Regions from separate parts of the Marinobacter sp. bablab_jr008 genome, predicted to be linked through region 3. Evidence: predicted binding sites of a transcription regulator. Region 3 holds the regulator's gene; each other region holds the start of a gene.
What was found. Region 3 encodes sigma-54, which starts transcription at its own class of promoters, with help from an activator protein. Its sites were predicted from a motif close to ANTGGCATNNANNTTGCTNT; they were not measured.

Region 1 (7,994 bases), on a different contig from region 3:
TCGGGCTGGCGTCCGAGAATATCCGGTTAGCATTGTAAAGATAGCCCGCTGTAATCGTCGTGTCTGGAAGCGACTCGTTGGCGCCGATAAAGGCATCGAAGGTCTGCTCATTCTGGCGCCAGCCAACTGTGCCTATAAACCGGTGATTGTCCAGAGCAAAGCGCTGACGACCATAGGTCAGTGTGGTATCCGGAAGGCCTTTGTAACGTACGTAAATTTGGTTGACTTCGGTTTCCGTCGGATCAGCGACCACTGAGTGATCGGTTGTATCATTAATGGTGCTATTGTAGTTCTCATTCCCCACAGCGGTCACATCTTCCGCCTCGGCAAACACCTCAAACCCCTGGAAATCACCAGTCCGGTACCCCAGTCGGGTTCGAACGGTGGAAGCATGGGCTTGATCGAGAGGGTTGTCCTGATCCACAAATTCGTAACGGTAGCGAACTTCAAGCGAAACCGCTCCCCCGGTCAAGGCGTCGGTAAGGGTCTGGGACAGGACAGGCGTCGCGGAAGAGGCCAGAAGTGAACCAATGGCCAAGGCCAGCAACGACTTCTGGTTTCTTTGGCCTTTCCTGGCAGGGAGCGGCGTTAGCATCGTTTTCATCCTAGTGGTACCTTCTGTGGCCGTATAAGGGGTGAGTGGAGTCAATGTTTCATTCATGAGTCGATAATTCAGTTTAGGGCGCCTATGTCCGTGGCAACCTTGATATCGGTCAGATTGAGCCTGACTCGCACCCTATACACAGCCTAGAGTAAATCTAGTGACCCTCCCCGGCAACCTCTAGTTTATAGAATTACCCGCACACCCTAGGCACTCACAGCATTCTCCAGGGCTGAGAAGGCCGGCGCGCTGGCCAGACCCTACTCTGCCTCAAGCGGTTTCACTCGGCGTCCGGCTTGAACACCGGGCCATGGCGCAGGGTGTTGACGTCATTAGCATCGGCATACCCGCAAGCTATCTGAACAATCCTCTCGGTCGATAAAGGAAAAGCGGGAGTTGACGGTTTTCAGCCTGTTGACACGTTTCGACCCATAAGAATTGGCTATTGACTTAATAGCTACAAAACCATAAAGTTTCGAAATGTAATGCTAATCATTATCACCTGCATCCGGCAAATTCAATGATAACGGAGAACAACCGTATGTTTAGACCTTCCCAACTATCACTGGCTGTGGCGATCAGCCTGGCCCCAGCCATGGGCTCTGCCGCTGGCGATGACCAGCCCCAGACCCTTGAAGCCCTGGAAATCATTGGCGATGCGTCTGCAGCCCAAACTCTGCCGGGGTCAGGCTATGTAGTTGGCGATCAGCAGTTGAAAACCGAGGTTGAGGCCGACATCAACCAGGTATTGAAAACCGTCCCGGGCGTGTATGTACGGGAAGAGGAAGGTCAGGGCCTGCGCCCTAACATTGGCATTCGCGGTGCCACCGCCGAGCGCAGCAGCAACGTCACACTGATGGAAGATGGCGTTCTGATCGCCCCGGCGCCCTACTCCAATCCGGCCGCCTATTATTTCCCGACGTTCAAGCGCATGTCCTCGCTGGAAGTACTCAAGGGTGCCCCGCTGCTGCGCTATGGTCCGCAAACCACCGGCGGCGTGATCAACCTGATTTCCACACCCATTCCCGACGAGCAGAAGGGCTACGTCGAAGCCGTCACCAACGAGCGCGGCTCCACCGACGTTCATGCAACCTATGGCGACACGAACGGTGACTGGGGTTACCTGTTTGAAACGGTCCAGCGCTCAGCGCAAGGCTTCAAGGACATTGACCGAAGTAACCGCAACAGTGGCTTCGACATCAGTGATTATGTCGGCAAGCTACGCTGGCAGGGTGATCGCCAGAGCGTGACCGCCAAGCTGCAGTATTCCGAGGAAACCTCCAACTCGACCTATGTCGGACTGACGGATGCGGACTTCAACCAGGACCCCAACCGGCGCTACGGGCTTTCCAGTCCCGACCAGATGGATAATACTCACTCCGGTGTCAGCCTGACTCATCAGTTCGAGTGGAGCGACAATGTAAGCAGCACCACAACCCTCTATCGCAACGACTTCAAACGCAATTGGTACAAGCTCAGTGGCGCCGGAAACATCATCGACCAGGCAAACGCCGGTGACGCCAATGCCCAGGGTATTCTCGACGGTACCGTTGACACCAGCGGCCTGAATTACAAGAACAACGCCAGAGAGTACGTCTCCCAGGGCGTGCAGACAAACTTCGATGTAAACATTGGCAACCACGAATTCGACTTCGGCGCCCGCGCCCACGAAGATGAAATGGATCGCTTCCAGCCGGTGGATGTGTACGACCAGGTCAATGGCTCCCTGGTGTTCCAGAACAGCGTGGCCCCAACGGGCAGCAACAACCGCTTCGAGACCGGCGAAGCCCTGAGCTTCTGGGCACTCGACAAATGGCAGGCGACGGACAAGCTCAGCATTAATCTGGCCCTGCGCTACGAAGATGTGCAGACCAGTCGCACCCAATACGCGGATCCCGGCCGCACAACCATCGACAGCACCCGCGCCAATGACAGCGCTGAACTCCTGCCCGGCGCTTCCTTTACCTACGACCTGACCCAAAGCTGGCAGGTTCTGGGCGGTGTGCACCGGGGTTTCTCCCCTCTCGGAGGTGGTGCCAGGGCAAACGAAGATCCGGAAACCAGCAAGAACTGGGAGGCCGGCCTCCGGTACTTTGGCAATGCGTTCTTCGCGGAAATGATCGGCTTCTACAGCGACTTCTCCAACAAGGCCGAAAACTGTTCCGTGGGCTCGCCGTGCAGCAATGGCGCCACCTCTGGCAGCTTTGTAACCGGCGAGGCTGAAATTTCCGGTGTTGAGTTCCAGCTCCAGACCGGCACCCGGGCAGGCGAGTTCTACCTTCCGGTCAGCCTTACCTACACCTTTACCCAGGCGGAAATCAGCAAGGACAATGCCGCTTCGGGCCTGAAAAAAGGCGAGCAGCTCAAGGACGTACCTGAAAACCAGATGAGCTTCCGGACAGGCATGGAACACCCGAGTGGCTGGGACAACTACCTTGTGGCCACCTACGTCGATGAGATGTGTGTCAGCGCGGGATGCAACAACACCGCCACGAAACTGGACGAGACCGAGTCCCTGTTCCTGGTCGATTTCATCAGCCGCTACGCACTGACCGCCAGTGCCGATGTCTTCCTGAAAGTGGACAACCTGTTCGATGAACAGCAAATTGTCTCACGTTTGCCCGATGGCGCCAGGCCAAACATGCCACGTACCGCTTCGCTGGGGATCAGCGTTAATTTCTGATCAACAACCCAAGGCCAACTGATCGGCGGCGAGTTCGCCTTTGCATTCCCTCTCTGTCATAGCCCCGGTTTCCAGCCGGGGTTTTCTGGCTATGAGAGACCTAACAACCTAATCCCGACAGACTGCCAGACGACTCCACGTGCGCGTCGGTGCGCCCCTTTTTCAGGAATTGATTATTGCCAGATAGCTATGTACCCAGAAACTTCAGATGAACTCTATTCAGAGCGGGGCAGACAAAAAAATGGGCAGATGAATATCTGCCCTAAAAACCTGAGTACTTCATTAACTCGCAAGAACTATATCAAGCTAAACTGAACTCTAACTGAATTTTCCGATTGTTTTTGATCGCAATGTTTCCCGTACCAGTGCCCTATCAAGTGGTGAGCTCAACCAAGCCCCCTCCCATGCGTTCAAAATGCATATTGCAACCTTGCACGCACTTCATCTCCGCTAGCGCCATTGGCTTCTTCCCCATCCATATAGCTCACGCCAAGTCGGACATTACTGTTGGCATAATAGTTGAGCCCCAGTGTCGTTTGCTCGCCGTCAGTTGTGGCCAGCCCCACATCACTGTATTTTCCGTCACCATCCTCAAAGCGGGCAACAACTTCCCAGGCTCCTTTGGGCGATGACGGTTTCACTCGCTTGAATGCTCCAGCTTTGTAAGGACGGCTTTCGCCGGTGATGATCCAGCCAAGCTGTACGTAATAGCCATCAACATCCACCTGGCCTTCCTCGGAATCGAAATATTCGGCCTGGGCATGGAAGGGCCCGGAAGCGCCGGCCAATTCCAGATTAAACGTATCGACCTCATCGGCCTGAACGTCGGCGTCACGCGTGGTATAGCCCGCGCCAAGATGAACAACAGCATTATTCGTTTGAACGGGTGCAAATGTGCCCCGCGCGGTTACTGCCGTGTTATTGAAGTCGTCGCTGCCATCGCCGTCTGCCTCGAAATAGCCGATACCGTAGGTCCAGTTGCTGCCCTTGCCGCTGAGCTGGATGCCACCGCTGCGACCGGGGGCATAACGCTCGGTCATGGCAGATCGCTCAAGCGCTGAGATGTCTTTCGAACTCGTTAATTCTTCCAGGCCGAATGGCTCTTTCTGTTTACCGATAGTCACGGTTGCAGCTGAGCCAAATCCCATGTAACGAATGTACAGGTCTTCAGCAGTACCGCCGTCGGCGCCATCACTTTCAGCGACGTTGAACTGGGTCTTGTACGCCCAGTCGCCAAAGTGGCCCTTGGCGTAGAGGCGTGCCCGGCGCACATCGAAATCGGTAGTGTCAACACCGTTGTCGTCAGACTGCGTGGCGTCGTAATCCCACTGAATGCGCCCGCCGAGCTGAAAAGACGCAGAGTTATCCGACACTTTCACTTTGATACCGCTGTCGGTATCGATCACAAGGTCTTCGCCGCTGGTCGTAACGTTTCCGGCCTGTGCAGCAGAAGCGGCAGAAATCGCCAAAGCCAAGCCCAAATATTTCTTGCTCATGATCTGTCTCACCTTTTTCGGTTTGCTTGTGTGTGTTGAAGCGCGATTAAAGTCTATTTGGCAAAGATTACAGAATGGTTACAGAGAATGCATCAAAACAGGGCGCTGGTCCGGGCCGGTGACAGGTTCTGGGGCGCTAGGTGTTGCGGTCGTTTTTCGGGGGCAAGCTCAGAATGTGCCGATTTGTCTCTATAACTATGATAAAAAAGAATAAATAAGATGTGGCAAGACTTTTGCTTATCATATTTGGAGCAATGAAACCCAACCGAAGGTATCCATTATGAAGAAGCAGTTTTTCACCAAATCCGGATTTATCAGTATCACTTTGCTTGCAGCACTTCAGGCTGCGCCCGCCATTGTTAGCGCTGACGTCAGCTCAAATGTGAGCGCCAGCAGCAACTATCTGTTCCGGGGCGTCACCCAGACAGACGGGGCTGCGGCTGTCCAGGGAGGGTTGGATTATGAGCATGCGTCGGGCTTCTACGCCGGTGGCTGGGGTTCCAATGTCGATTTTGGTGACGGCACCAGCTATGAGCTTGATCTTTATGCCGGATTCTCCGGCTCTGTGGAAGAACTGGGTTATGACGTTGGGTACATTTATTATGCGTATCCTGACGCGCCGGACTCCATTGATTTCGGCGAACTTTACGGCGAGATCAGCTATGGCATTGCTGCTGTAGGCCTGGCCTACACGATCAACAGCGACACCAGTGGTGATGGGGTGTTCGTGCAAGGAGATGCCTATTACTACGCCTCTGTTGGGGTGCCTCTGCAGGACAGCTACAGTGCCGGTGTGACGCTTGGCTATTATGACTTCGCCGATGACGGCAAGGCTTCTGTCGGTGAGGCAAGTTATTCACACGTCGCCGCCAACGTTACAAAGGATGCGGGAAACTTCGGTTCCTTCAGTGTTAACGTGGAGTACGCGGACATTGAGTCAACCGACGCGCTTGGCTCTGTCAACTCGGATGATCCGAAGTTCTGGCTGGGTTGGAGCAGGAGTTTCTGATCGGCCAAGTGATCACAAGCAATTCAGATCCAGAATAAAAAGCCGGCCCAAATGACGGGCCGGTTTTTATTTATCATGCAAGAACCCACCATCGTGCGCCTGCCTTGACGCCCGGTGACTCGACATCCTCGCCCTTACCTCTGCCCCCCCCCTGCCGCCAAAGCTCATTTCTTATCCGGTGCCTGAATTTCAAACTGTATTAAAGGTTTGTCTGTAAGGTCGTTCCAGATTCCCACGCAAAAATGCTGACTCACTGACCTCAGTCAAACAGCCAGGATGATACTGAATGAACAAACGATTGTTGTTGTGCGCGATGATAGTTCCGGGAGCCTTGGCCGTCTCTCCTATGGTGTCGGCCCAGGCAAAAGAGAGTGTGTCGCTGAAAGAATATCAGCAGGCCAAAGCCAGCCAGGCTGTTTCCCTGAACCAGGCCATGGTGATGGCTTTCGAGAATAGCCCGGTATTGGCTTTGAGGCGGGCCGCGGTCTCGATACAGCAGGGACAGCTTGATCATGCCAGCCGCTGGGCGCCGAGCAATCCAGAGTTTGAGTTGGGGGCCCGTCAGGCCCCGGATCAGGCCGACGAGTCCCTGGAATATGGGGTGAGGGTTACTCAGGAGATCTGGATGGGTAATCGCGGCGACCTTGGGCAGTCGCGTGCCCGGAGTAATCTCACGTCCCGGCAACAGGAGCTTGAATACCTGAAGGTAGCCACCAAGGCGCGGGTGCGGGCCGCCTATTTCCGGATACTGCTGGCTCAGAAAGAGTTGGAAACCGCAACCCGTGCCGTTGAACTTATGCAACGCACCAAAGACCTGGTTGAAATGTCCGTAAAACAGGGTAAACAAACCCGGATTGATCTCAATACCGCAGTCATTGGGCTTGCCAGGGCCCGGAATCAAAAAGCCTCGGCGGAACAAAAGCTCGAGCAATCAAAAATTGACCTTACCGAAGTGCTCGGGGTGTCCCCCTCCGATGCCGTTGGGGTGACCGGCGAGCTTGATGTGACGCTCGAAGACCTGCCTCCGACCAGCCAGCTTGTCGAGATGGCACAGAGTCAGAGAGCGGACCTGAAAGCGGCGGCCGCCAGAATTGCAGCGGATGAATCTGGCCTTGAAGTTGCGAAAAGCCTGACGATTCCAAATCTGAAAGTCTTCGGATTTTATGATCGTGAGGAAGGCTCCAACCTTTTCGGTGCAGGGGTGTCGATGCCTTTGACCGTTTTCCATGATTATTCCGGTGAGCAGAGACAAGCTGCTGCGCGGCTGAAAACCTCCGAGCTTGAGGCAGAGGCCTTGCGCCTGGCTACAGAGCGTCAGGTTGTGTCGGCTGTGGCCCGGTATAAATCCACCGCCGTTCGGCTGCGCCAGATGAACGAGTCGATCCTGGAGCGTTCAGAGGAAACATTACAACTGATGCAGAAAGCATTTCGGGCGGGCAAGGTCGGTGCCTCGGATGTTCTGGCAGCACAGGACAATCTCCTGTCGGTAAGGCAGGAATACGTTCAGGCGCAGAATGATTATATCGATGCCGTCCGGGCGCTGGAGATAAGCACAGGAGGTGCTCTGTCGATGTCAGCCGGTTCCTGAGGGTACGAAATTCAAAACTGACCGTTCTTTAAATAGCGAGGGTGAATGAATGATTCGCAATCTGAAGATATTTTTAATAGTTGCCAGCATTCTGAGCCTGCAGCAAGCATACGCTGCCGGAGAAGCTGGAGGTGACCAACACGGTGAAGAAAGCGTCGAGCATGCCGGAGAGGAGAACCAGTCCCGCCAGATCCATCTGACGCCGGAGCAGACAGAGTTATTGTCCATTGAGACGGTGACGGCTGCCAAGGGGCGCGCTGGCGCAATTGTTACGGCACCTGCCGAGATTCAGTATGTGCCGGATCGCGTGGCCGAGGTTGGTCCGCTGTTGGAAGGAAAGTTGACGGGGTTGGTGGTTGACCTGGGGGATTACGTCAAGAAAGGGCAGCTATTGGCAACCTTGAACAGTGTGGAGTTGGCCCGGATTCGCTCCCGGTTGATCTCGCTGGAGGCCCGTAAAGAAGCAGCCGAGTCAGACTACAATCGCGAAAGACAATTGCAGGACCAAGGTATTTCCAGCGAGGAAGAATTTCTTGATGCCAAGGCGATCTACCTTGCCACAAAAGCGGAGTACGATTCCGTGCGGGAACAACTGGCGGTATACGGTAGTGAGTCGC
Region 2 (7,994 bases), on a different contig from region 3:
GGATTAACCATGGGCCTTTCCGTGCTTCGAACCCTGTATGCGAGGCTGGCCATTGGTCTGTTCCTGCTGCTGTTGGTGGTGGGCGGGCTATTTACTTTGCTGAGTCTGGCCTCGGTCAGGGAGTATTCGGCTGCCGTTAACCAGCAACTGAACCGGAATCTGGCGCAGAATCTGGTTTCTGACCGAAACCTGGTCACCGATGGCCAGTTGAATCGGGATGCCCTGAAGCAGCTGTTCGAGCTGTATATGACGATCAATCCCAGCCTTGAGATTTACCTGTTGGATACCGATGGGGCCATTCTTGCCTATTCCGCCGATCCGGACCGAATCAAGCGCAATCGGGTATCCCTCGGACCAATCCAGACACTGCTCGAAAACCCGGACGCCTATCCTCTGCCGGGGGACGACCCTCGTAGTCACGATCGGCAAAAAGTGTTCTCTGTAACCCCTGTTCCCTCGGCAATCGACCCTGCCGGCTACCTTTATGTGGTTCTGAGGGGCGAAGAATTCGACCTCGCGGAGAGCATGGTTCACAGCAACCGGTTGTTGCAGATGGGCGCAGGCGCCCTGGCGGTGAGCCTGCTCGTGGGGCTCCTGGCCGGGTTGGTATTCTTCCGAATGTTAACGCGGCGGCTGTCCCGGCTGACTGAACGGGTGGAGTCGTTTGAAAGGGAATTGTCCTCTGAGCAGAGTCCTCCACTGGTCGAGAAGGGCGACGACATTGATTACCTGGCCTCTCGGTTTGATCTCATGGCGCGCCGCATTGTGGCGCAGCTGGATCTCCTGAAGCACAAAGACGCCCAGCGTCGACAGCTGGTTGCTCAGGTGTCTCACGATCTTCGAACACCGCTGGCGTCCATTCAGGGCTACCTGGAAGCGCTGCGGATGAAGCATGAGACCCTGGAAGCCGAGGAGCGAGGCCGGTTCCTGGCGGTGGCCCTGTCAGAAACACACCGGTTGGGCAGGCAGGTTGAGGAGTTGTTCGAACTGGCCGCCCTGGATGCCCGTGAAAAACAGCCGGATATCGAGCCGTTTGTCATGGCTGAGTTGCTCTACGACGTCGTTCAGAAGCATAGGCCTGCGGCAGAACGAGCTGGTGTTGAGCTCACCATTTCGGCGACAGAGACCGAGAGCGTGCTGGCGGATATCGCGATGACAGAGCGGGTTCTGGACAATCTCATCAGCAATGCCATCGACCATTCTCCGCGGAATACAAGAGTCATACTCACGATGTCAGTACGGGATGGTGGAGCAGAGATCACTGTTGCTGATGGTGGGCCTGGCATCCGCAAAGAAGACCTTGGCCAGGTGTTTGACCCCTTCTACCAGGCCGCCGGAGCCGAACGCACCGGCCATGCAGGCCTGGGACTTGCGATCGCCCAGCGCTTGGTCGTCCTGCAGCAAGGCAGGCTCTCAGCGCACAATGCGAACGGTGCTGTCTTTACCCTCTGGCTACCGTTAGCTTCCTCCAGCTAGCTTTCCGCTGCGTTATAGATTTGTGATAGTTGCTGAACGTTTTTGTGAATTCAGATCGCTAGGCTGTGATTATGGATTCAAGCGAGGAGAAGTGTCATGAAACGAAAAGTTATAGGCCTGTTTTCCGCCCTGGCGCTGGTTTCCGCCGCCGGTCTTTTTGCGGCACAGGTGGCAGCAGAGCGAGTGGATAGTGCAGGTAATGCCTATGCACCGGATGATCCGGATCTGGCCGTGGCGACCTTTGCTGGCGGCTGTTTCTGGTGCGTGGAAGCCGGCTACGAAAAGATTCCTGGTGTTGTCGAGGCAGTGTCTGGCTACGCTGGTGGAGAAGAAAAAAGTCCGACCTATAAACAGGTCTCTTCCGGGCGTACAGGCCACACTGAAGCCGTCCAGGTATATTACGACCCGGACAAAATAACCTATGAGGGCTTGCTGGCCGGCCTCTGGCGAATGATGAATCCGACCGACCTGGAGGGCCAGTTCGTTGACCGTGGTCGGCAGTACCGGCCCACCATTTTTTACCACAACGAGGAGCAGAAGCGCTTCGCAGAGGCGGCAAAGCAGGCACTGGAGGCTTCCGGCGTCTATGACAAGCCGGTGGTGATCCCCATTGAGCCGCTCAAGAGATTCTATCCGGCGGAGGAATACCACCAGGACTACTACAAGAAGAATCCGGTCCGCTACAAGTTCTATACCTTCAATTCGGGGCGTTATCAGTTTATTGAAGAGGTCTATGGCGAGGATTATGAGCTGGACTTCTCGCGCTATCAGCCCAATAACGGAGTCAATGACTCGATGCCTGCGGAGGCCGATCCGACAGAAGCGGCGGCAAGTGGGGGTTTTAACCCCGAACGTTTTCAGAAACCGGATGACAAGACTCTTCGGCAGCGTTTGACGGAAATGCAGTATGAGGTCACGCAGGAGGATGGTACTGAACCCGCCTTCAACAATACCTACTGGGACAACACCAGGGCGGGGCTTTATGTGGATGTCGTTTCCGGTGAGCCGCTGTTCTCCTCACGGGATAAGTACAAGTCCGGCACCGGCTGGCCGAGCTTCACTCGCCCGATTACGCCAGAGGCAGTGGTAGAACGTGAGGACAAGTCGTTTTTCATGACCCGGACGGAGATTCGCAGTGCCCATGCTGATTCTCATCTGGGCCATGTCTTTGACGATGGTCCGGCGCCGACGGGATTGCGCTATTGTATGAATTCCGCAGCCATGAAGTTCATCCCGCTGGAGCAAATGGAAGCCGCGGGGTATGGCAAATGGATCGACGCTGTCGAGTAAGATTGCGCGATAATAGCGTCGGAATAATTTACATAACTGGCTTTCTGTTCTAATAAAGGTGTTTTATATCAATAAGATATAAATAGGCACGCTATGTGCTTCCTTGCTGGCAACGTCATTATCTCTGGAAGAACCAAATAAGGAAGTACAGATGAACAAGTTGGGCAAAGCGCTTTCTGTTGTTGTAGTGTCCGGGCTCGCTAGCGTTGCCAACGCGGGTGTTATTGAAACCGTATCTGGCTGGAATGGCTCCAGCGAAATAGCCGCCTTCGGTGAATCTAACAGTGCTACGTACGGACAAACCTTCAAGGTGGGCGGTTCTGAAACCCAGCTGGATAGCTGGACGTTCTTCCTGAACGACAGAGTGAACCCCGATTACGTGGACTTTGCTTTCTATGTAATGGACTGGGATGCTGCCACCACCCGCGCGACCGGCTCCGTGCTTTTCCAGAGTGCCGCTGTGTCCTCAACCAACAACGGTGGTCTTGATGGTATGGAAGAGTTTACCTTCAACACCGGCGGGTTGAATCTTGTCGGGGGTAACGACTACATCGCGTTTATCAGTTCGACCGGCTTGTTCGATGGCCAGACTGGTACCGCCTATGCAGGCTCCCTGCGTGACGAGTCTGCCTATCTGGACGGTGGCTTTTTCTGGCAGAACAACGGCAATAGTGCCGGTACCTGGGATACCCAGAGCTGGAGTTCCGGGTCGAACTACGGCGACCTGGCGTTTTCAGCCTCCTTCTCGTCCGCCGCGAAAGTGCCTGAGCCAGCCAGCCTTCTTTTGCTCGGCCTTGGTCTGGCTGGGCTGGGCTTCTCGCGCAGAACGAAAGCCTGATCCCATTGAAGACGGACGCCGGCACACTATGTGCCGGCTTCGTTCCATTCAGGGGGTTGCGTTAACGCACCCGGACCTGATCGCCGTCTTCCAGGCCACGGCCGGGGTGCCGGACCACCCGAACGCCCTCCTGCAGTCCCTGCGTTACCTGGGTCATTAAACCGTTGGATGGTCCTGTCGTGACTGTCTGGTGTCTAGCCGTTTCGCTCTCAACCATGAAAACCGCAGAAGCGCCGTTGTATTCGAAGATAGCTGAGGTGGGTACCTGCAAGGTGTCTTCGCTTTGCCACAGGATAAAGTCAGCGTCCACCCGGTAGCCGTCTCCCAGCTGTCGCCACTGCTCCCGTGGGCTGACCATATCGGCAATAACCTGAACCCGTTGTTCTTCCACGCCCAGAGCGGATACATCCTCAAACCCGATAGGCTCGATACGACGAACCGTTGCTTCCAGTACCGGCCCGCCCCAGCCACTCAGTCGCACGCCAAGGCCGGGTTCCAGTTTGACGGCATCAAAACTCAAGACCTCGACCACCACTTCCAGAGCGCCAGGGTCTCCGACCTCCAGTATCGGCTCGCCGGCCTGGATGACGCCCTCGCTCTGGCGAACCAGAGCCAGAACCGCGCCGTTAACCGGAGAGCGCACGGCGACCCGCTCGGCAGGTTTCTGACCATTGGAGGACGCGGTTGAAATCTGCAGCCGGGTTTGAGCGGCGGCCAGTTCATGGGCGGCCACCTCTTCATCAAAGCGGGCGGAACGCAGGATTGCCTGTGCCCGGGCTGCCGTGGATTTCGCCTGTTGTAACTGTTCGGTGGAGACAAAGCGGGATTCTTCCAGAGCGAGCAGGCGCTGGTATTCATTCTGAGCGAACTCAGCATCAGCCTCCGCCGCCTGAACCTTTTGCTGGATGGATTGAAGTGCTGCCTGGGCGGCGGCTGCCCGAGCCTCGGCTTCGGCGCGGGTCCGGGCGTCCAGGATGCTGGCGGGCGTCGGGTCCACAAACGTCAGTAGCTCCCCGGGAATCACCGCGTCGCCTACGTCCAGCTGAACCCGGTGAATATAGCCGGCCACAGGGGAGGAAATCAGATAGCGATCTTTGACCCGGGTTTTGCCCTCTTCAAGAATGGTCACTTCCATGGGGCCGCGCTCGACGGGGGCAAGGTCAACCCAAACGGGCTCTGGCCGCAGGATAAGCGCGAAGACGATGGCGGCTACTGAGGCCATCAAAAGCCAGAAGGCCCATTTTCCTTTTGAGATGCGTTGTGTCGCCATGTTGGGTCCCATGTGAGTGTGTGTGCATTATTCCCGGGTTTTCAGAACCGCGACAAGGTCCAGTTTACGAAGTCGCCACCAGGTGATGAAGCCGGAAATCAATGCCGACAAAATGACCACGTTGGCCGCCAATGCCAGGGTTTGGCCGGTCAGGACCAGGGGAACGCGATAGAGTTCGGTCTGCATCGCGGTAACCACAAAACTTGCCAATCCAAAACCAACCGCCCAACCCAGAGGAATTCCCAGTAACAGCAGTATGGCCAGTTCTCCGAGCAGAATGTGGGCGACTTCGTTGTGGCTGTACCCCAGTACTCTCAAGCTCGCCAGGTCTCGCCCTCGTTCGGCCAGGGAAATCCGCGCGGTATTGTAGATCACACCAAAAGCGATAATGCCGCCGAGCAGGCTGATGATGAAGGTGTAGGTCAGGAAGGTGCGCGCGAGAGTCTCGAAGAAGCTGTCGAGCATTGCCTGTCGCAGATTGGTGGCCATCACTCCCGGCGTATCCCGGAGTTCCTGGTAGACGGTGTTGGTTTGCTCCGGCGCCAGATTCATCAGCATCTGGTTCACTCTCGGGCCTTCACGCAGCGCCTTGTTCATGGCGGTCAGATTCATGTAGGCGCCCACACCGAGGAACTCGCTGGTAACGCCAGCCACCGTGAGGTCCAGTTCCGGGCGTCGGCCTTCCAGCACTCGCACCCGAACTGTGTCTCCGGTCTCAACATTCAGGGCCTTGGCCAGAAAGTCGGTTACCAACAGGCCGGCAGAAGGAATGGCCACGTTCTCCAGATCCTGGTTAACCACAAATTGCAGTTTGGCGTCCCGGGGCAAGCCGGTGAGCACCGTGCGCCATCTGCGGTGTTCGTTAACCAGCTCTACGGTAACGGCCCGGCGTCCTTCGACGTAACGCACACCGGATTGGCGCGCCATTCCGTAAAGTGCGGTCGGGTTGACCGGGTCGGTGAGTGTGGCGGTCAGGTCCTGCTTCTGCACCCGGGCGAATTGGGTGTGCACCATCAGCGAAACAGAGCTGAACTGAAAATTGCCCACCACCACGATGGCCGTGGCCATGGCAATGCCAAATACCGAGAGGGCGGTTCGGCCTGGCTTGCGGGCGAGCTGCCTGACGATCATGCGTGAAGGCTGATGAAAGCGCACCCAGCCCAGCAGCCGTTCGGTAATGGTAATCCGGTATCGGGCGGGGCTCTCGGGCTGCATGGCTTCCGCCGGGGGCAGGGCGGCCGCAGCGCGGATGGAGCGCCAGCCGCCGAGCAGTGCAACTGCCATGCTGATCAGGGCCAGTAACGCCAGCCACCAGGGATTGATTCGGAACAGTAGCGAAGGGAAGCGGTAGTAATCCATATACAGCTCTCCCAACCGATGCCCCAGCCAGAGGCCACTGGCGCAGCCGATGGCAAGCCCGGTAAACGCAATGGCCAGCACCAGTTGGCTATAGTGCCAGCCGATCTGGCCATTGCTGTAGCCGAAGGCTTTGAGAATGGCGACGATTTCCCTCTGGGTACTGATCAGGCGTGTCACCACCACATTGAGCAGAAACATGGCGACGCCCATAAAAATGGACGGAAAGATAATCGCCATGGCCTTCAGCTGCTCGAGCTCGTCACTGAGAAAACGGTGTGAGAACTGGTCAGCCCGGGCGAACGCACCGGTACTGCCGTAGCGCGCCAGCAACCGGTCCAGTGGGTCGATCACATCTTCCACAGGATGCCGCGGGTCGATCTGCAGCACCAGACTGTTGAAGGCACCCCGCATGTCCATGGCGGCGGCCAGTGCTTCCTGATTCAGCCAGAGCACGCCAAAGCGCTGATAATCCGGAAGCATGCCCCCCGGAGGTATCACGTAGATGAATTCCGGCGACTCGACAATGCCCACGATTTTCAGGGTTTGTTGTCGGCCATTGATGATGGCGTTGAAACTGTCGTCCAGAGTGAGCTGGTGCGCATCCGCGAAGCTGCCAATGATTGCGACTTCATTGGCGTGGGTGGCGCTTGGCAGTCGACCTTGCCGGACATACAGCTGGTTTACCTCGGGTTGGCCGGCCGGAGGAACAGACACCAAGTGGGCCGACACAGGTTCATCGTAATCGGGGAGATTGAGCTTTGCGGCGCCTTCCACCCGGCCGCTCAGGCGGGTCACACCCGGTAGCTCGGAAACCGTTTGCAGCACATGGCGGGGGGCCCGTTTTACCGAAACGAAAACATCAGCAAACTGGTGCTCCTGATAGTACTGATCCCGGGTGGCTGTCAGGGAGGAGTAATTGACCAGAGACATCAGGCAAACCGCGATCCCGCCCGCAATCACCAGCGCGATCGCCAGCAGCTGGCCGCGCATCTGCCAGATTTCCCGTCTCAGTTTGGTGTGCAGTACGCTCGGCCCGAAAATCATGGCATCACCAGCTCAGGGTGTTCGGGTCCTGGCGTTCTGAGTTGCGGTGCTCACCGCTGATCACGCCATCTGAAAGGGTGATCACTCTGTCCGCCATGTTCGCGATTGAAGCATTGTGGGTGATGATTATCGTGGTCGTGCCGGTTTCCCGGTTTGCCCGTTCCAATGCCGCGAGGACCAGTATACCGGTGGCCGAGTCCAGTGCTCCGGTAGGCTCATCGCACAGCAGCACCCGGGGTCGCTTGGATATGGCTCTGGCAATGGCCACTCTTTGTTGCTCGCCACCGGAAAGCTGAGCCGGGAAATGGTCCAGGCGACTGGCCAGGCCCACCATGTCCAGGGCTTCTTCCGGCGCCATGGGGTCACGGGCAATCTCGGTCACGGCGATGACGTTTTCGCGGGCGGTCAGGCTGGGGATGAGGTTGTAGAACTGAAACACGAACCCGACATAATCCCTGCGATAGCGGGTAAGCTCCCGGTCTGAGGCGCCGGCCAGGTCGATGTCCTGATAACGAACTTCGCCGGTGGTGGGCACATCCAGTCCGCCCAGAATGTTCAAAAGCGTGGATTTGCCTGAGCCTGAGGCGCCAAGCATCACTACCAGCTCCCCAGGATAAAGGCTGATATCGACCCCCCGCAGGGCATGTACTTCCACATCGCCCTGACGGTAGGTTTTGGTCAGGCCTTTCGTTTGAAAGACAGGAGCGGTCCGGTCGG
Region 3 (7,994 bases):
CAGCTGGCTCAGGAAGTAGCTACGAATATCGTCGCCAAGGTACTGGAGGACTTCCCCTTCCAGCTGCTTGTCGACCAGGTTCCAGAGCAGGGCCCGTTGGCGTGGTGGCGAGGATTCCAGAAGGTGAGCAATATCGCTGGGGCTCAGACCGCCATTCAGAATGCGGGCCACCTGCTTGAGGGCACCACTGTCCAGCGCTTCACTGAGTGAGCGAAGGCGTTGGCGGGCCTGGCTTTTTTCCAGAATGTCGGTCATTGAACCACCTGCGATCAGAAAACCTTTGCATTATAGCGGAGTTAGGTGGCACACGTGAGAAAGGATTGTAGGTGAATGACGAAACCGGAGGTTATTCCCCTTCACCAAAATAATCGTTGATCAGGGCAGCCAGCGCGTCGATGGCATCCTGTTCGTCCGGGCCATCGGCAACCAGTTCCACTTCGGTGCCCTGGCTGGCGGCCAGCATCATCACCTGCATGATGTTCTTGGCGTCTACGTCCCGGCCTTTGCCGCGGATTCGCACCTTGCTGTCAAAGTCTGATGCGGTGGCCACAAGCTTCGCCGTGGCCCGCGCATGCAGGCCGAGTTTGTTGATGATGGTGATGGGGCGGCAAATCATAGGCGCTCAGATTTCTCCCCGGGCTTGAAGGTGTGGCAGTTCGGTGTGGCGCACCTGCACATTGCGGTAATTGTCGCGGAAATAGCGTCCGAGCTGCTCACACACATAAACGGAGCGGTGCTGGCCACCGGTGCAACCGATGGAAATGGTCATGTAGCTACGATTGCTGTCGGCAAACGAGGGCAGCCAGGTATTCAGGAAGCCCGTGACGTCATCCACCATCTGACGTGTCAGCGGTTCCCGTTCAAGAAATTCGATGACCGGCTGATCAACGCCGGTGTGCTTGCGCAGGCTGGTGTCCCAGTATGGATTGGGCAGGCAGCGGACGTCGAAGACGTAGTCTGAATCCACCGGCACGCCATGTTTGAAGCCAAAGGACTGGAACAGCAGTGCCAGTTCCTGATCCTTGCGGCCGGCCACGCGCTGCTTGATCATGTCGCGTAGCTCATACATGGAGAGCCCGGTCGTGTTGACGTAAAGATCGGCCAGCTTTGACAGGGGTTCCAGTAATTGCTTTTCGTTGGTGATTGCCTCCCGCAGAGACGTCTTGTCATCGCTCAGCGGATGCTTGCGGCGGGTTGCGTGAAAGCGCTGCAGCAGTGACTGCTCGTCGGCATCCAGGAAAATGATTTCAAGCTCGACACCGGTCTGCTTCAGTTGCTGGTAGATGGTTTCAAAATTGGCCAGCTCGGCAGAAAGATTACGGGCATCAATACTGACGGCCATTTTCTTCAGCCGGCCCGGTGCTTCCTGGGTGGCCGCCTCCCGGGTCAGCGGGAACAGCAAACCAATGGGCAGGTTGTCGATGCAGTAGAATCCCAGGTCTTCCAGCACATGCAGAGCCGTACTCTTGCCGGAACCGGATCGGCCACTGACGATAATCAGCTTCATGGGACTGTTTCTCCTTCAATCTGCCTGGCAGCCTGTCCAGATATCAGGCTGATCTCAGTGATTACTCTCCGCCATACGCTGGTAAAGGCTCGCGGCATCTTCACACTGGCGCAGCCGGGCGCAGAAGGTGCTGTCATTGAAGCGCTCCGCCAGCTGGCTCAGTAACTCCAGGTGTTCACTGGTGGCTTCTTTGGGGACGATCAGTGCAAACACCAGATCTACCGGCTGGTTATCGATAGCATCAAAGTCTACCGGCTCCTCCAGAGTCATCAGCACGCCGATGACCCGGTCCAGGCCTTCCAGTCGGCAGTGGGGGATGGCAATACCCTCGCCGATACCGGTGCTACCCAGCCGTTCGCGGGAGACCAGATTGTTGAAGATCTGGGTGTCGCTGAGGATTTCATCCTGAAAGTGAATCCGTTCAGCGATGAACTCCAGCACACGTTTCTTGCTTGAGGCCGGCACCTTACACAGGGTCAGTTCAGGGGCAAGAATATTGTCGATGGTCAGGGATGGCTCGCTCATGGATCGACTGCATGTCCGTAAAAAAAAGGCTGCGGCCGGTTAGCCCCGCCGCAGCTCGTTTCATGAAACACCCGGTAAGGTTCGCGCTTCAGCGACCGCCGTTACCGTGCATCCGGTCTACGTTCTTTTCCTTGTGCTTGAGGATCTGACGGTCCAGCTTGTCGACCAGAGCGTCGATTGCGGCGTACATGTCCTCATTTTCTGCCTTTGCGTGAATCTCACCACCAATCACGTGCAGCGTGGCTTCCGCCATCTGGCGCACCTTCTCGACCTCCAGTGTGACCTGGCAGTTACTGATGTGGTCGAAGTGACGCTCCAGCTTCTCGAACTTGGTGTTGACGTAATCCTTCAGAGCGGGAGTCAGTTCTACGTGATGGCCTGAAATGTTGAGTTGCATAGGCGTCTCCTGTTGTCATACTGCCGGCGTGCTTGCCGGCTTGCGTGCCAGTGCATCTTGCACCGGCGAAAGTTTAAACCAGGCGTTTTCGTTCGTTCGAGGGAGGAATATGCATGGCCTCCCGGTATTTGGCCACGGTACGCCGCGCCACGTTGATTCCCTGTTCCCCTAGCATGGCTGCAATTTTGCTATCGCTCAATGGCTTTTTCGGGGTTTCCTCGGCAATCAGCTTCTTGATCATCGCCCGGATGGCTGTAGACGAGCATTCGCCGCCCTCGGCGGTGCTGACGTGGCTGGAGAAAAAGTACTTCAGCTCAAAAATACCGCGGGGCGTGTGCATGTACTTCTGGGTGGTAACCCGGGAAATCGTGGACTCGTGCATTTCCACCGCCTGGGCAATGTCAGACAGGATCAGAGGCTTCATGGCTTCTTCGCCCTGATCGAGGAACCCTTGCTGGTGTTCAACGATGCGGGTGGCCACTTTCAGCAGGGTTTCATTCCGGCTTTGCAGGCTCTTGATAAACCATTTCGCTTCTTGCAGCTGGTCGCGCAGGTAGGTGTTATCGGCACTGCTGTCAGCCCGGCGGATCAGTGACGCGTAGCTGGCATTCACCCGGATACGCGGAGCGATTTCCGGGTTGAGTTCAACCCGCCAGCGGCCTTCGTGTTTGCGTACGATGACGTCCGGGATAACGTAATCCGGTTCGGCCCGGTCCACGACATCGCCAGGGCGAGGGTTCAGGCTGGTGATCAGGGCCAGTACCTGTTTCAGCTGGTCTTCCTTGAGCCGGCTGCGGCGCAACAGCTGTGCGTAGTCCCGGTTGCCAAGCAGATGCAGGAACTGGGTAACCACCAGTCTCGCCTGGCGCAGCCAGGGGGTATCCGGTGGCAGCTGGTTGAGCTGAATCAGCAGGCATTCCTGGAGATCCCGAGCGAACACGCCGGGCGGGTCGAAGTGTTGCAGGCGGTGGAGTACCGCTTCCACTTCGTCCAGTTCCAGCGGATCTTCTTCGGATTCGTCCAGCAGCCCTGCGTGAATGTCCTCGATGTCAGACGTCAGGTAGCCGCGCTCATCCACGGCATCCAGCAGCGCGTGGGCAATGGCCTGATCCCGCTCGCTCAGGGGCGTCAGGTTCAGCTGCCACTCGAGGTGATCCTGCAGGGTTTCGGTGGGCGAATTACGAGTCTCGAAATCCGATTCGTGCTCGTCTTCGCCCTTGCTGGCCGGAGCCGGGGCAGACTGGTAGATGTCATCCCAGGCGGTATCAACCGGCAGATCATCAGGAATGTTGTCCGGAATATCGTTCTCGGACGACCAGTCTGGGCCGTTCTCGGTTTCGTCCCAGTCCGGGCTCGCGTCCTGGTGGCTGTCGTCCTGGGTGGTCTCAGAGCCGGAAGCTTCGCTGTGCTCGTGCTCTTCGCGTTCGTCGCCTTCAGCGTGCTCATCGTCCTCGGAGGTTTCCAGCATGGGGTTTGATTCCAGCGCCTGCTGGATTTCCTGCTGGAGATCGAGGGTAGAAAGCTGCAGCAGGCGTATAGCCTGCTGCAGCTGGGGCGTCATGGTCAGACTCTGGCCCAGCTTAAGCTGTAATGAGGCTTTCATAACCATGGCTCAAGATCCATAACTCGTGGGCATCCCGGTTGTTGCTTTGCCGGCGCACAGGCCGAAAAAAATGTTGTACGCTGGTTACTTGCCATTGTCTGTAGACAGTATAAGCAAGTTTTTTGCCGAGTTTACTTGCTACAGATCATCAAAACAATCAGGCCTCGGATAAACCCTGTTTTATCAGGTCAGAGCCGGAACTCGTCGCCCAGATATACTTCTTTCACCTGCTGGTTTGCCAGAATGGCTTCGGCATTGCCGGAGGCAATGATGTGGCCTCCGGAAACGATGTAGGCATTCTCGCAGATGTCGAGGGTTTCCCGAACGTTGTGGTCGGTGATCAAGACCCCGATGCCCTTGTCCCGAAGGTGCCGGATGATGTGCTTGATGTCACTCACTGAGATGGGGTCTACGCCCGCGAAGGGCTCGTCCAGCAGAATAAAGGCAGGCTCCATGGCCAGCGCCCGGGCGATTTCAACCCTGCGGCGTTCGCCGCCGGATAGTGCCATACCCACGCTGTCCCGGATGTGAGTAATGTGGAACTCTTCCAGCAACTCTTCCAGCTTGGCGTCCCGTTCCGCCCGGCTCATGCCTTTGCGGGTTTCGAGGATGGCCATGATGTTGTCCCGTACGGTCAGTTTGCGGAACACGGAGGCTTCCTGGGGCAGGTAGCCGATGCCCTTGCGGGCGCGGCCATGCATCGGCAGCGGGGTGATGTCCTGGGTGTCGATGGTGATCCGGCCGTGATCCGCAGGCACCAGGCCCACGATCATGTAGAAGCAGGTGGTCTTGCCGGCGCCGTTGGGGCCGAGCAGGCCGACAATCTCGCCGGAGCGAATTTCCAGAGAAACGTCCAGCACCACTTTTTTCTGCTTGTAGCTTTTTGCCAGATTACTGGCCCTGAGAACTGCCATCCGAACCTTTCCCGTCACTGGATTGAGCTGAATTACGAGGCTGAATCACCATTTCCACCCGGCCGGAGCCGCCGTCGGATGGCGTGCCGCCTTCCGCAGTAACAACGCGGCGAACGGTGTCGTAGTGGATGACATCGCCCCGGAATACGTTGCCACCCTGTTCGATGACGGCCTGTCTTTCAAAAATGACCAGGTTTTCATCGCCAGACCAGGTGATGTTCAGGGCCTTGGCATCGGTCATGCCTTCGCCTTCCTGGCCAGGTTGCCGGTAATGGGCGGGGTTGCCGGCGGCTTCAATCCGGCTGACACCTTGTTGGTTCCGGTAAAGTACCACCCGATCCGCTTCCAGCCGGGTTTCGCCCTGGATCAGTTCGACAGCGCCGGTGTAAACGGCCGTACCGGCGCTATCGTCCAGGCGGGCAGAATCGGCACTGACCTTGATGGGGATGTCTGAATCCAGATTGAATGCCGATACAGGGCCGGCCAGCAATGCCATGGCCAGAATCACTGGCCGGCAGAAAGATCGTTTACCTGACGGTTTCATATTGTCCCTCTACCCGGGAGTTGAGTTCGAGAATGCGTTCGTCGATCCAGGCTTTCATGCCGGTGGAGCGGGTGACGCCGAAAGGCTCGGTGATGGACACCGGATGGTCTGTGTAGACGGTGCCGTTGCTGTTGTCCAGGGTCAGTGCCTCGGTTTCGAGAACGGCTTCGCGGCCTTCGGACTGTCGGGTCAACCGGACGTTCCCCGTAAGTTCCAGCTTTTCATTGTTCTGCTGAAGGCTACCTTCATTGGACTCGATGAGCCAAGGTTCGGGGCTGCCCTCACTGAAAAGCCGGGCTCTCGGCGTGTCCAGATGAGCCGTGCCGGTTTCTTCAAACTGTTCAATTCTGGGGCTTGTGAGATCAATCTGGAGGTTGCCTTGCTCATCCCATGCACGGTACTGGCCGCCCACCACAAAGCCGTCGGGTTCTGCGGGCCCCCGCAGGTCGCTGGCGGCATTCCGTGAGCTGACAGGCTCGTCGCTTTGCCACAGCAAAAAAACGGTTGCTGTTACGGTGACGGCCAGGGCCAGGGTTGTAACCCGCCGTTTGCCACGATCGCCGAAAAGCCGCTCGGTGATCATGCTGGCTCGTCCAGATAGGGAGCAAGAGTGGTGTCCAGGTGCCCTTGAGCCCAGAGCAGGAGATCGCAGGCCTCGCGCACAGCGCCCTGTCCACCGTGGCTGCGGGTACAGTAGTCGGCGTGTTGCTGAACCAGCCAGTAGCCGTTGGGTACCGTGATGCCAAGGCCGGCAAAACGCAGCGCGGGCAGGTCGGGCAGGTCGTCGCCCATGTAGGCAATCTGCTCCGGCTCAAGGTTCATATCCCGGATCAGTTCCAGCAATGCGACCTTCTTGTCTTCGCGACCCTGCATCAGATGCGGGATGCCCAGATCCGACATTCGCTTTTCCGTGAGGGGAGAACGTCGTCCGGTAATCACCGCCACGGTGATGCCTGCCTGCATCAGCTGTTTCAGGCCCAGGCCGTCAAGAATGTTGAAGGCCTTGAGTTCGTCGCCGCTGGCACTGAAATAGAGGCGACCATCGCTCATGATGCCGTCCACATCCAGGGCGATCAGGCGAATGCCCGATGCCTTGGCCTTCAGGGCTGCGTCCCAGTGGGTTTGTAACGGATGCGCTGTCTGAGTCATCAAATCACTCCGGCCCGCAGCAGGTCGTGCATATTAATGGCGCCCACCAGGGTGCCGTTTGCGTCGGTAACCGGCAAGGCGTTGATCTTCATTTCTTCCATGATATTCAAGGCTTCTGCCGCCAGGTGGTCTGCCCGGATGGTTTTGCCGTTGCGGGTCATCACGTCCTGGATGGGGGTAGTGTGCACATCCACGGATTTGTCCAGGGTCCGGCGCAGGTCGCCGTCGGTGAAGATGCCCGTCAGGGTGCCGGCGGCATTAACGACCGTGGTCATACCCAGGCCCTTGCGGGTTATTTCCAGCAGTGCCCCGCTCAGGGTTGTGCCCTCGGCAACCTGAGGAATCTGGTCACCGGTGTGCATGATGTCGGATACCCGCAGCAGCAGGCGGCGTCCAAGGCTGCCGCCGGGGTGGGAGAACGCGAAATCCTCGGCGCTGAATCCCCGGGCTTCAAGCAGCGCCACGGCCAGGGCATCCCCCATGACCAGGGTGGCGGTGGTGCTGGAGGTGGGTGCCAGGCCCAGGGGGCAGGCTTCAATGGCCACGCTGACATCCAGGTTGGCAACGGCCTCCTGTGCCAGTACGGAATCGGGTTTGCCTGTCATGCTGATCAATGGCGCGCCCATGCGCTTGATCAGAGGGAGAATGGTGACCACTTCGCTGGTGCTGCCGCTGTTGGATATGGCGATGACCACATCCTGGGGTGTTATCATGCCCAGATCGCCATGGCTGGCTTCGCCGGGATGAACAAAAAAGGCGGGCGTGCCCGTGCTGGCGAGCGTGGCGGCAATCTTGTTGCCGATGTGCCCCGATTTGCCCATACCTGTCACCACAACCCGGCCTTTGCAGGCCATGATGACCTCGCAGGCGCGGCTGAAGTCACCGTTTATACGGCTTTCCAGCGCTTCAATGGCTTCGCGCTCGATGCGGATTGCCCGTAGGGCCGAGTTGCAAAAGTCCTGGGTGTTGAAGGTATTTGATTCGGTCATGTCGGCTGGCTGTCTGCTCGATCTGGGATTTGAGGCCGAAGTATATCACTTCTGGTGCCCCCGGCTCGCCTGCATCAGGGATTCTGATCATTGCCATCAAGACATTTTACGTTGCTTTAATTGAGGTCTGGGAGAGCTTGTCATAATGTAGGCGCTCCTTGAAAGGGATGGATTATGGAGTCATCTGCGTACATAACACTTAGGGATGTGGTGTTTTCCCGTTCCGGGCGCCGGATTTTTGATGGAATCAGTCTGGATATTCCCAAAGGGAAGGTGACTGCCATCATGGGGCCCAGTGGTACCGGTAAAACCACGCTCCTCAGGCTCATCGGAGGTCAGCTTCGCCCGGATTCCGGCCAGGTGAGT

Region 1: the regulator sigma-54 is predicted to act here: its motif matches at 5,001-5,020, upstream of JIF53_RS02015 (TorF family putative porin).
Region 2: the regulator sigma-54 is predicted to act here: its motif matches at 2,849-2,868, upstream of JIF53_RS02645 (PEP-CTERM sorting domain-containing protein).

The regions. Positions count from the first base shown of each region.
Region 1 is NZ_JACDWW010000032.1:41,437-49,430, forward strand. Features, by position in the region: gene JIF53_RS02000 (alginate export family protein) at 1-604, opposite strand, end outside; gene JIF53_RS02005 (TonB-dependent receptor family protein) at 1,143-3,284, shown strand; gene JIF53_RS02010 (OprO/OprP family phosphate-selective porin) at 3,695-4,780, opposite strand; gene JIF53_RS02015 (TorF family putative porin) at 5,061-5,789, shown strand; gene JIF53_RS02020 (TolC family protein) at 6,076-7,377, shown strand; gene JIF53_RS02025 (efflux RND transporter periplasmic adaptor subunit) at 7,427-7,994, shown strand, end outside.
Region 2 is NZ_JACDWW010000037.1:113,821-121,814, forward strand. Features, by position in the region: gene JIF53_RS02630 (response regulator transcription factor) at 1-7, shown strand, start outside; gene JIF53_RS02635 (sensor histidine kinase) at 10-1,476, shown strand; gene msrB (peptide-methionine (R)-S-oxide reductase MsrB) at 1,573-2,766, shown strand; gene JIF53_RS02645 (PEP-CTERM sorting domain-containing protein) at 2,918-3,604, shown strand; gene JIF53_RS02650 (efflux RND transporter periplasmic adaptor subunit) at 3,666-4,874, opposite strand; gene JIF53_RS02655 (ABC transporter permease) at 4,902-7,277, opposite strand; gene JIF53_RS02660 (ABC transporter ATP-binding protein) at 7,282-7,994, opposite strand, start outside.
Region 3 is NZ_JACDWW010000059.1:105,769-113,762, reverse strand. Features, by position in the region: gene mgtE (magnesium transporter) at 1-255, opposite strand, end outside; gene JIF53_RS09135 (HPr family phosphocarrier protein) at 347-616, opposite strand; gene rapZ (RNase adapter RapZ) at 623-1,507, opposite strand; gene ptsN (PTS IIA-like nitrogen regulatory protein PtsN) at 1,562-2,032, opposite strand; gene hpf (ribosome hibernation promoting factor) at 2,121-2,429, opposite strand; gene JIF53_RS09115 (RNA polymerase factor sigma-54) at 2,503-4,032, opposite strand; gene lptB (LPS export ABC transporter ATP-binding protein) at 4,221-4,946, opposite strand; gene lptA (lipopolysaccharide transport periplasmic protein LptA) at 4,924-5,490, opposite strand; gene lptC (LPS export ABC transporter periplasmic protein LptC) at 5,474-6,073, opposite strand; gene JIF53_RS09095 (KdsC family phosphatase) at 6,070-6,639, opposite strand; gene JIF53_RS09090 (KpsF/GutQ family sugar-phosphate isomerase) at 6,639-7,628, opposite strand; gene JIF53_RS09085 (ATP-binding cassette domain-containing protein) at 7,803-7,994, shown strand, end outside.